3 regions of the Kitasatospora sp. NPDC036993 genome follow, and region 3 is predicted to be linked to each of the others. Evidence: riboswitches for the same ligand, from Rfam matches in the RefSeq annotation. Region 3 holds a riboswitch; each other region holds the start of a gene.

Region 1 (3,261 bases), on a different contig from region 3:
CGCCGGCCGGCTTCAGCACCCGGTAGACGCAGCGCAGCAGGGTCGACTTGCCGCTGCCGTTCGGGCCGACCAGGCCGACCACCTGCCCGGCGGCGGCCGCCAGGCTCACCTCGTGGACCAGCCGGGTGCCGGCCAGCTCCACCGAGACGGCGTCGACGGCGAGGTCCTGGGCCAGGGCCGGGCCGGTGGCTCCGGCCGCTTCGGACGGCGTGGTCACGTCGGTCATCGGGTGCCTCCGAAGGCCTGGCCGCGGCGGCGCATCATGATCAGGAAGGCGGGCACGCCGAGCACCGCGGTGAACACCCCGACGGGCAGTTCGGCGGGCGCCAGCAGGGTGCGCGACGCGATGTCCACCCAGACCAGCAGCAGCGCCCCGGCGAGCGGCGCGATCACCAGCACCCGGCGGTGCCCGGCGCCGACCAGCATCCGCGCCAGGTGCGGCATCAGCAGTCCGACGAAGCCGATCGCCCCGCTGACCGCGACCACGGTGCCGGTGACGGCGGCGGTCACCACGAACAGCTCGCGGCGCAGCCGGTCCGGGTCCACGCCGAGCGAGGCGGAGGTCTCGTCGCCCATCGCGAGCGCGTCCAGCCGCCCGGCGGCGCAGGCCAGGTAGGCGAGGCCGGCCAGCACGGTGACGGCGGCGATCGGCACCTTGCCCCAGGTGGCGCCGCCGAGGCTGCCGAGCAGCCACATCATGGCGTCCCTGGCGGCCTCGCCGCGGTCGGCGGCGAAGACCATCAGGGTGGTGGCGGCGGAGAAGCCGTAGGACAGGGCGGTGCCGGTGAGCACCAGGCGCAGCGGGGTGAGCCCGTACGCGGTGCGGGCGGCGAGGTACACCAGCGTCATGGCGGCCAGCGCGGAGCCGAAGGCGGAGGCGGAGATCGCCCACACCCCGAGCGAGGCGAAGGCGCCGAACAGCAGCACGGCGTTGGCGCCGACGGCCGCGCCGGAGGAGATGCCGAGCACGAAGGGGTCGGCCAGCGCGTTGCGCACCAGGGCCTGGACGGCGACCCCGCAGGCGGCGAGTCCGGCGCCGACCACGGCGGCCAGCACGGTGCGCGGCAGCCGGATCTCCCAGACGATCGCGTACGCGGCCGCCTCGTCCGCCTCCAGCCGGCCGCCCGTCAGCCCGGCACCCAGCAGTCGCAGCACCCGGGGCAGGCCGAGCCCGGAGGAGCCGAGGGCGACTCCGCAGACCAGCGAGAGCAGCAGCGCGGCGGCGAGGCCGGCGGCGAGCGGGACGACGGGTATCCGGCGGGTGGGCGGGCCGGCTGCACGGTCTGCGGGTGCGCGGTTCACGGGTGCGCCTTGCCTCGGGCCGCGGGTGCGCCGGGCCGGGCGCGTGCCGGGGCGTGCCGGGGCGCCGGTCCCCTCGCAGTCCGCGGCGAGTTGTCGGGAGGTCAGCGGCCGGGGGCGATCGGGCTGGCGCGGCCGTACGGGCGGGTACGGGCCGTGCTCACCGTTGCGGGTCAGCGCCGGATTCACACCGGACTTCCCCCTCGGACGCCCTGGCAGCATAACAGCCACTCAGGGCAGGCAACCCTTACCGGGCAGGGCTGGACGTGAACGCACGACCGCCCCCGTCCGGCGGTGCGGACGGGGGCGGTCGGCTGGCGACGCGTCAGGCTCAGGCCTGCTTGGTCTCCCAGAAGATCTTGTCGACCTCGGCGATCAGGTCCAGCAGGGCCTGGCCGGTGGCCGGGTCGGTGGACGCCTTGGCGGCCGAGGCGGCCTTCAGGGTGTCGTTGACCAGCTGGTGCAGCTGCGGGTACTTCTCGAAGTGCGGAGCCTTGAAGTAGTCGCTCCACAGCACCGAGATGTGGTGCTTGACGGCCTCGGCGCGCTGCTCCTTGATGATGACGGCGCGGGCGCGGAAGTGCGGGTCCTCGTTGGCCTGGTACTTCTCCTGGGTGGCCTTGACGGACTCGGCCTCGATCCGGGCCTGCGCCGGGTCGTACACGCCGCAGGGCAGGTCGCAGTGGGCGTGGGCGGTGGCGCGCGGTGCAAACAGACGAGAGAACATGGGAGTCCTTCCTTAGATCGTCTTCCCGCGCCCGAGATTACCCCTCCGTCCTCCCGGTTTCGCGATCGGGCGGGGGGCCCAGGGCGAAAGACGGACCAGGAAACGGGCCAATCCGGACATCGAACAGGTGACGGCCCGTACGGCAGACTGGGGGCGGGCCGAGCGGGAGGAGGAGCCGTGGCGCGGAGCACGCGGCCGGAGGGCGCCGGAGCGGGGCGGCGGGGCCGGGGCGGCGTGCTGCCGCTGGGGCTGGTCGACGTGGCGGGGCCGTCCATGGTGCCGACCCTGCGCGAGGGCGACCGGCTGCTGGTCCGCTACGGCGCGCCGGTCCGGCCGGGCGCGGTGGTGCTCTTCCGGCACCCGTTCCAGCAGGACCTGCTGGTGGTGAAGCGGGCCGCCGGGCGCCGGGCCGAGGGCTGGTGGCTGCTGTCCGACAACCGTCCGGTGGACAGCGACAGCCGCAGCTACGGCGCCGTGCCGGACGAGCTGGTGCTCGGCCGGGTGCTGCTGCGGCTGCGTCCCGACCCGGTCTGGCTGGCGCCGGGCCGCCGGCTGGAGCGGCTGCTGCTCACCCCCCGGCTGGCCCGGCTGCCGGGCCTGGCCCGCCGGTTCGGCGTGTGGGTCGAGGAACCCTAGGCCCCGGCCCCGGCCCCGGCCGCGGCCTCCTGGCGCTTGCGGGCCCGGTAGGCGGCCACGTTGGCGCGGGTCGCGCAGCGGTCCGAGCAGTAGCGGCGGGAGCGGTTGGTCGAGGTGTCCAGGTAGGCGTTGCGGCAGGGCGCGGCCTGGCAGATGCCGAGCCGGTCGGCGCCCAGCTCGGTCAGGTGGACGGCCAGGCCCATGCAGGCCACCGCGCTGAAGTGCGCGGTGGCGGTGGGCGAGTTGTCGGCCAGGTGCAGGTGCCAGCGCGGCCGCCCGGCGTCGTCCAGGAAGTCGTGCCCGGAGATCAGCGGGCTGACGGGGTACTCCATCAGCAGGCTGTTCAGCAGGTCGACGCCGCGGATCTCGTCCCCCTCGGCGGCGGCCTCGAAGACCCCGCGCAGGCGGGTCCGCACGGCCCGGAGCCTGGGCAGGTCGGACTCGTCGGCGAGCGTGGCGGCCCGCGAGGAGTCGGAGAACAGGCCGCGCACCGCCTCCACGGAGGTCAGCGCGTCGGTGCCGCGCTCGGGCTCCTCGGTGTTCACCAGCCGAACGGCGAGATCGGCGTACGCGGCGAGCTCCACAGGGGTCCTTCCAGA
Region 2 (3,261 bases), on a different contig from region 3:
CCAGCCGTAGAGGATCACCTTGCCCGCACCGTTGTCGAGTGCCAGCCGTACCGCCGACTCGATGTCGCGCCACTCGGTCTCGCCGAAGTGGCTGAGCCCGTCCGGGGAGGCGGGGGCACCCTCGTCACCGCGGTAGGTGACGGCGAGGACGGGCAGCCTGAGCCGGTCGAGGACGGGGAGCACCGGGAGGGTCTGTCCGCGGTCGGACTCCGGGCCGTGCACCAGGATCACCCAGGTGCCGCGCCGGCCGTCGAGTCGCCAGGCGGGCAGGGCGCCGAGTTCGCCGTCCGCCGTGGTGTCGGTGAAGGCGAGGCCGAGCGCCTCGGTGGGGTCGCCGAGGTGGACGCGGGGAGTGAAGCGAACCTCGGTGCCGGGGGTGAGGGTGCCCAGGTCGGCGCGGACCAGCCGGCGGGTGACGCTCTGCTCGTCGCGGTGCAGGACCTCCTCGACGACCGCGTGCCCGCCGTCCGCCCACTCGACCGCCCAGCGGCCGGGGCGCAGGCTCTCGGGACCGCGGGAGAAGGTGATCCGTCCGGGAGCGAGACCGCGGACCACGACCGGCCCGGACTCCTGGACGGCGGTCGCCGGACGGACCATCCGCTCGGAGGCCCGGCGGCCGACCACCAGCACGGCGGCCCCGACCGCGGCGGCCGCCACGACGGCGGCGGTTCCCCAACGCATTTCGCTCCCCGCTCTGTTGCTCACGCACCGGACGGTGCTCGGGCACCAGTTCACCGGCGCCCCGCCCGCCCGGCCACCGGACTGGGCCATCCGGGTCATGCGGGCGATGCCCCGGCGGTGCTGAGGAGGTGCCAGAAGCCCGTGGCGAGGAGGACGGGGGCGATCGGAGGTACCCAGGCGGAAGGGGACGGGCTCGTCCCGGTGAAAAGTCACAAGAGTCACGAGAGTGGTGGGAGTGGCGAGACTGGCGACGGGAGCCGGCGAGAGCGGACCGGGCCGGTGCCGGGCCGGGCGATCGGAGGGGGCGTCAGCGATGTCCGGGTGTGACCAACCCCTCCGTGACCTCGGTTGACTCCCGGTTCTGGCCCGTGATGGGATCCTGGGGCCAAACGGAGGGCATGGAGAGGAAGCCGGTGGAAGTCCGGCGCGGTCCCGCCACTGTCACCGGGGAGCACGCTCGGAACATCGCCACGGCGGGCCGTCGAAGGCCGCTGGAAGGCTCCGAGGGTGCGTCCGACCCGGAAGCCAGGAGACTCTCGCCCCCGTCACGTCGATCCAGGGCGCGGACCCTGAGTGAGGACACGCACCCGATGCAGGCTGCCCCGCCCCGCCGGACTTCGAGCTGCCTTCCGCCGTGCGCCCGCTGACCCCGCGCCCGGTGGCCCCACCCACGTCGGCCCCGCGCCCGCTGACCCGCGCCGCCGCGTTCGCGCTCGGCGCCGTCGCGGGCCACGCCGCGGACGCCCGCTTCGGCGACCCCCGCCGGGGCCACCCGGTGGCCGCCTTCGGCAGCGCCGCGACCGCCCTGGAGCGACGGCTGTGGCGCGACGACCGCGCCGCCGGAGCCGGGTACACGGCGCTGTGCGTCGGCGCGGTCGCGGCGGGCGCGCTCGCCCTGGACCGTACGGTGGGCCGGCGCCCGCTGGGCCGGGCGGCGCTGGCGGCGGCCGCGACCTGGACGGTGCTCGGCGGCACCTCGCTGACCCGGGAGGCCCGCACCATCGGCCGCTCGCTGGCCGCGGGCGACCTCGCGGCCGCCCGCGAGCGGCTGCCGCACCTGTGCGGACGGGACCCGAGCGCACTGGACGAGCAGCAGATCGCCCGGGCGGTGGTCGAGTCGGTGGCCGAGAACACCGCCGACGCCGTGGTGAACGCGCTGACCTGGGGCGCCCTGGCCGGCACCCCCGGTCTGCTGGCCTTCCGCGCCGTGAACACCCTGGACGCCATGGTGGGCCACCGCTCGCCGCGCCACACCCGGTTCGGCTGGGCCTCGGCCCGGCTGGACGACCTGGCGGGCTGGCCGGGCGCCCGGCTGACGGCGCTGCTGACGGTGGCCGCCGCGCCCGAGCCCAGGACGGCCTGGCGGGTCTGGCGGCGGGACGGCTCCGCGCATCCGAGCCCGAACGCGGGCCAGGCGGAGGCGGCCTTCGCCGGCGCGGTGGGCGTTCGGCTGGGCGGGACGCTCCGGTACGGCGAGCGGGTGGAGCACCGTCCGGTGCTGGGCGCGGAGCTGCGCCCGGTGACGGTGGACGACATCGAGCGGGCCTGCGCGCTGTCCCGGCGGGTGGGCGCACTGGCGCTGGGTACGACGGTCGCGGGGCACGTCCTGCTGCGGGCGTTCCTGGGGAAGAAGAGGGGAAGGGCATGACGAACGCGCTGCTGGTCGCGGGGACGACCTCGGACGCGGGCAAGAGCGTGGTGACGGCCGGGATCTGCCGTTGGCTCGTCCGCCAGGGTGTGCGGGTCGCGCCGTTCAAGGCGCAGAACATGTCGCTCAACTCCTTCGTCACCGCCGGCGGCGCCGAGATCGGCCGCGCCCAGGCGATGCAGGCGCAGGCCGCCCGGGTGGAGCCGGAGGCGGCGATGAACCCGGTGCTGCTCAAACCGGGCGCGGACGGCCGCAGCCAGGTGGTGCTGCTCGGCAGAGCGGTCGCCGAGGTGGGCGCGCTGGACTACCGCGAGCGCAAGCCCGTCCTGCTGGAGCGCGCCCTGGAGTGCCTGGCCGACCTGCGCCGCCGCTACGACGTGGTCGTCTGCGAGGGCGCCGGCTCGCCCGCCGAGATCAACCTGCGCGACCGCGACATCGCCAACATGGGCCTGGCCACGGCCGCCGCCCTGCCGGTGGTGGTGGTCGGGGACATCGACCGCGGCGGGGTCTTCGCGGCGATGTACGGGACGCTGGCGCTGCTCTCGGCGGAGGACCAGCGGCACGTGGCGGGCTGGTTCGTCAACAAGTTCCGCGGCGACGCGCGGCTGCTGGCGCCCGGGCTGGAGATGCTGCACGAGCTGACCGGCCGTCCGGTGCTGGGCACCCTGCCGATGCTGCCGGGGCTGTGGCTGGACGCCGAGGACTCGCTGGACCTGTCCACCGTGGTGGACCGGGTGGACGGCCGCGGGCCGCTCGGCGCGGACGTGCTGCGGGTGACCGTGGTGCGCTTCCCGCGGCTGTCCAACTTCACCGACCTGGACGCGCTCGCGCAGGAGCCGGGCGTGCTGGTGCGCTGGGCGACCCGGCCGGAGGAGCTGGCCGACGCCGACCTGGTGGTGCTGCCCGGCACCCGGGCCACCGTCGCGGACCTC
Region 3 (3,261 bases):
GAAGCGACGGCCAGTAGGTGCCCGTCCCGGTTCGGCCGGGAGGGCGTGCCCACGAGTCCGAAGACCTGCCGCTGCCCGCGTGCCGTGCCGGCCCGCGGTCCCACCAGGACCCCGAGGGCGGGTCGACGGTGCAGGCGGGACGTGTCCGGACCGCTGCCTGCCCCTTCGCGTGCCCGGGGTGTGCGAAACCGCGAAGGAGAGTTCCGTGAAGCGGAACACCGACCACGATCCCCACGAGCCCGTACGCCGTGGACACCGGCCCGGGCCCGACGGCCCGCGGAGCCGGCACGCCGGGCGTCCGGCCGTGGCCCCGTCCGGTGCCCCGAAGGGCGGGCCGTCGCTGTGACCAGCCCCTCCGCGCTCTCCCGCACCCCGGCCGAGTCCGCGGTGACCCTGGCCCACATCATGAGCGACCACGACACCAACCTCTACGGGACGGTGCACGGCGGCGTGATGATGAAGCTGATCGACGACGCGGCCGCCGCCGCCGCGGGCCGGCACGCCGGTGTCACCGCGGTCACCGTCTCGGTCGAGGAGATGTCGTTCCTCGCGCCCGTCCGGGCCGGAGACCTCCTCACCGTCCGGGCCCGGGTCGACCACGTCGGACGGACGTCGATGGACGTGTCGGTGGCGGTGACCTCGGAGCGGTGGAACCTCACCGGGCCCGTCACCAGGGTGGCGACGGCGCACCTGGTGTTCGTGGCGGTCGACGCCGAGGGCCGGCCCCACCGGGTCCCGGAGCTGCTCCTGGAGAGCGCCGCCGACCGGCAGCGCGGCCGGGTGGCACGGGAGCGGCGGGCCCGCAGGACCGAGCCGGAGCTGGAGCCCGCCGAGTAGCGGCCCGCGACGACGTCCCACCATGCGGACGCCTTTCGAGATTTCCGCCTCGGCGCCGCCGGTTTGCCCCTAAGCTGACGGAGCAGCTGGTTCGCCCTGTCCGCCAGGCAGGCGCGTCGCAAGAGGGAACCCGGTGACGCCTTTCGACTGGCCAGTCCGGGACTGCCCCGCAGCGGTGAGTGGGAACGACCGCCGTCATACGCACTGGGCCCGGGAACGGGTCTGGGAAGCGACGGCCAGTAGGTGTCCGCCCTGGTGAGGCCGGGGAGGGCGCGCCCACGAGTCCGAAGACCTGCCACTGCCCGTGCGCGACCGTTCGCGTGCGGCCATCCGGTGACCTCGTGGGCGGGTCGGCGACCATACCTGGCGGGGCCGTGCGCGTGCACGGGTATCCGTCCGGTTCGTCATCCCTTCGCGTCCTCGTGCCGTCACCGGGCACTTGAGGAATCAGGCTCGCGAAGGAGAGTCCCTTGACCACGAAGTCCGCAGCCGCGGCGAGCGTCGCCACCGTGCACGGCTACCCCCGCCAGGGCCGCAACCGTGAACTGAAGAAGGCGATCGAGGGGTACTGGAAGGGCGCCGTCCCGGCGGAGGCGCTGCTGGCGACCGCCGCCGACCTGCGCCGGACGAACTGGGCGCAGCTCGCCGAGGCCGGGATCGAGGAGGTCCCGACCGGCGACTTCTCGCTCTACGACCACGTGCTGGACACCACCGTGGCCGTCGGCGCGATCCCGCTCCGGCACCGGGAGGCGGTGGACGCCGACGCGCTGGCCGGGTACTTCGCGATGGCGCGCGGCACCCAGGACGTCGCGCCGCTGGAGATGACGAAGTGGTTCGACACCAACTACCACTACCTGGTCCCCGAGTTGGGGCCGGACACGGTGTTCGCCGCCGACCCGGCGAAGGCGGTCGGCGAGCTGCGGGAGGCGCTGGCGCTGGGCCACACCGCGCGGCCGGTGCTGGTCGGCCCGGTGACGTACCTGCTGCTGGCGAAGCCGGCGCCGGGAGTGGCCGAGGACTTCCAGCCGATCACGCTGCTGGACCGGCTGCTGCCGGTCTACGCCGAGCTGCTCGCGGCGCTCAGGGCCGCGGGGGCCGGCTGGGTGCAGCTGGACGAGCCCGCGCTCGTCCAGGACCGCACCCCGGCCGAACTCAACGCCGCCGCCCGCGCCTACCGCGAGCTCGGTGCCCTCACCGAGCGGCCCAAGCTGCTGGTCGCGAGCTACTTCGACCGGCTCGGTGAGGCGCTGCCGGTGCTGGCGAAGGCACCGGTCGAGGGCCTGGCGCTGGACTTCACCGGCCCGGCCGCCGCGAACCTGGACGACCTCGCCGCGGTCGGCGGACTGCCCGGCAAGCGGCTGGTGGCGGGGGTGATCGACGGGCGCAACATCTGGATCAACGACCTGGAGAAGTCGCTGGCGACCCTGGCGACCCTGCTGGGCCTCGCCGGCACGGTCGACGTGGCGCCGTCCTGCTCGCTGCTGCACGTGCCGGTCGACGCCGCCGCGGAGCGCGACATCGACCCGCAGATCGCCCGCTGGCTGGCCTTCGCCCGGCAGAAGGCCGGCGAGGCGGCGCTGCTCGCCCGGGGCCTGCGCGAGGGCACCGGCGCGGTGACGGCCGACCTGGCCGCCAACCGCGCCGACCTGGCCTCCCGGGCCGGCTCGCCGATCACCCGCGACCCGGCGGTGCGCGCCCGCGCCGCCGCCGTCACCGCCGAGGACGCCCGCCGGGCCCAGCCCTACCCCGTCCGGGCCGAGGCCCAGCGGGCCCGGCTGGGCCTGCCGCTGCTGCCGACCACCACCATCGGCTCCTTCCCGCAGACCACCGAACTGCGCACCGCCCGCGCCGACCTGACGGCCGGACGGATCGACGCGGCGGCCTACCGGGAGCGGATGGAGGCCGAGGTCCGCGAGGTCATCGCGTACCAGGAGAAGGCCGGCCTGGACGTCCTGGTGCACGGTGAGCCCGAGCGCAACGACATGGTCCAGTACTTCGCCGAGCAGCTCACCGGCTACCTCGCCACCCGGCACGGCTGGGTGCAGTCGTACGGCACCCGGTACGTGCGGCCGCCGGTGCTGGCCGGCGACATCTCCCGCCCCCACCCGATGACCACGGAGTGGTTCCGCTACGCCCAGGGACTCACCGAGCGCCCGGTCAAGGGCATGCTCACCGGCCCGGTCACCATGCTCGCCTGGTCCTTCGTCCGCGACGACCAGCCGCTCGCCGACACCGCCCGGCAGGTCGCCCTCGCGCTGCGCGACGAGGTGACCGACCTGGAGGCGGCGGGCGCGGCCGTCGTCCAGGTCGACGAGCCGGCCCTGCGCGAGACCCTCCCGCTGCGGGCCGCGGCCCGCCCGGCCTACCTGGACTGGGCCACCGAGGCCTTCCGGCTGGCCACGTCGGGGGTGCGGGCCGAGACCC

The links. A riboswitch is a leader RNA that binds a small molecule or an ion and turns the genes downstream of it on or off. The one in region 3 is predicted to bind cobalamin.
Region 1: another riboswitch for cobalamin. It lies ahead of ACZ7C5_RS15400 (FecCD family ABC transporter permease); the one in region 3 lies ahead of metE (5-methyltetrahydropteroyltriglutamate--homocysteine S-methyltransferase).
Region 2: another riboswitch for cobalamin. It lies ahead of ACZ7C5_RS33050 (cobalamin biosynthesis protein); the one in region 3 lies ahead of metE (5-methyltetrahydropteroyltriglutamate--homocysteine S-methyltransferase).

Annotation. Positions count from the first base shown of each region.
Region 1 is NZ_JBVJRP010000006.1:325,138-328,398, forward strand. Features, by position in the region: gene ACZ7C5_RS15395 (ABC transporter ATP-binding protein) at 1-226, opposite strand, end outside; gene ACZ7C5_RS15400 (FecCD family ABC transporter permease) at 223-1,302, opposite strand; cobalamin riboswitch at 1,425-1,563, opposite strand; gene sodN (superoxide dismutase, Ni) at 1,631-2,026, opposite strand; gene sodX (nickel-type superoxide dismutase maturation protease) at 2,204-2,662, shown strand; gene ACZ7C5_RS15415 (CGNR zinc finger domain-containing protein) at 2,659-3,246, opposite strand.
Region 2 is NZ_JBVJRP010000021.1:79,624-82,884, forward strand. Features, by position in the region: gene ACZ7C5_RS33045 (alpha/beta hydrolase family protein) at 1-681, opposite strand, end outside; cobalamin riboswitch at 1,086-1,216, shown strand; gene ACZ7C5_RS33050 (cobalamin biosynthesis protein) at 1,340-2,329, shown strand; gene ACZ7C5_RS33055 (cobyric acid synthase) at 2,326-3,261, shown strand, end outside.
Region 3 is NZ_JBVJRP010000031.1:41,117-44,377, forward strand. Features, by position in the region: cobalamin riboswitch at 1-86, shown strand, start outside; gene ACZ7C5_RS36800 (acyl-CoA thioesterase) at 343-837, shown strand; cobalamin riboswitch at 907-1,151, shown strand; gene metE (5-methyltetrahydropteroyltriglutamate--homocysteine S-methyltransferase) at 1,308-3,261, shown strand, end outside.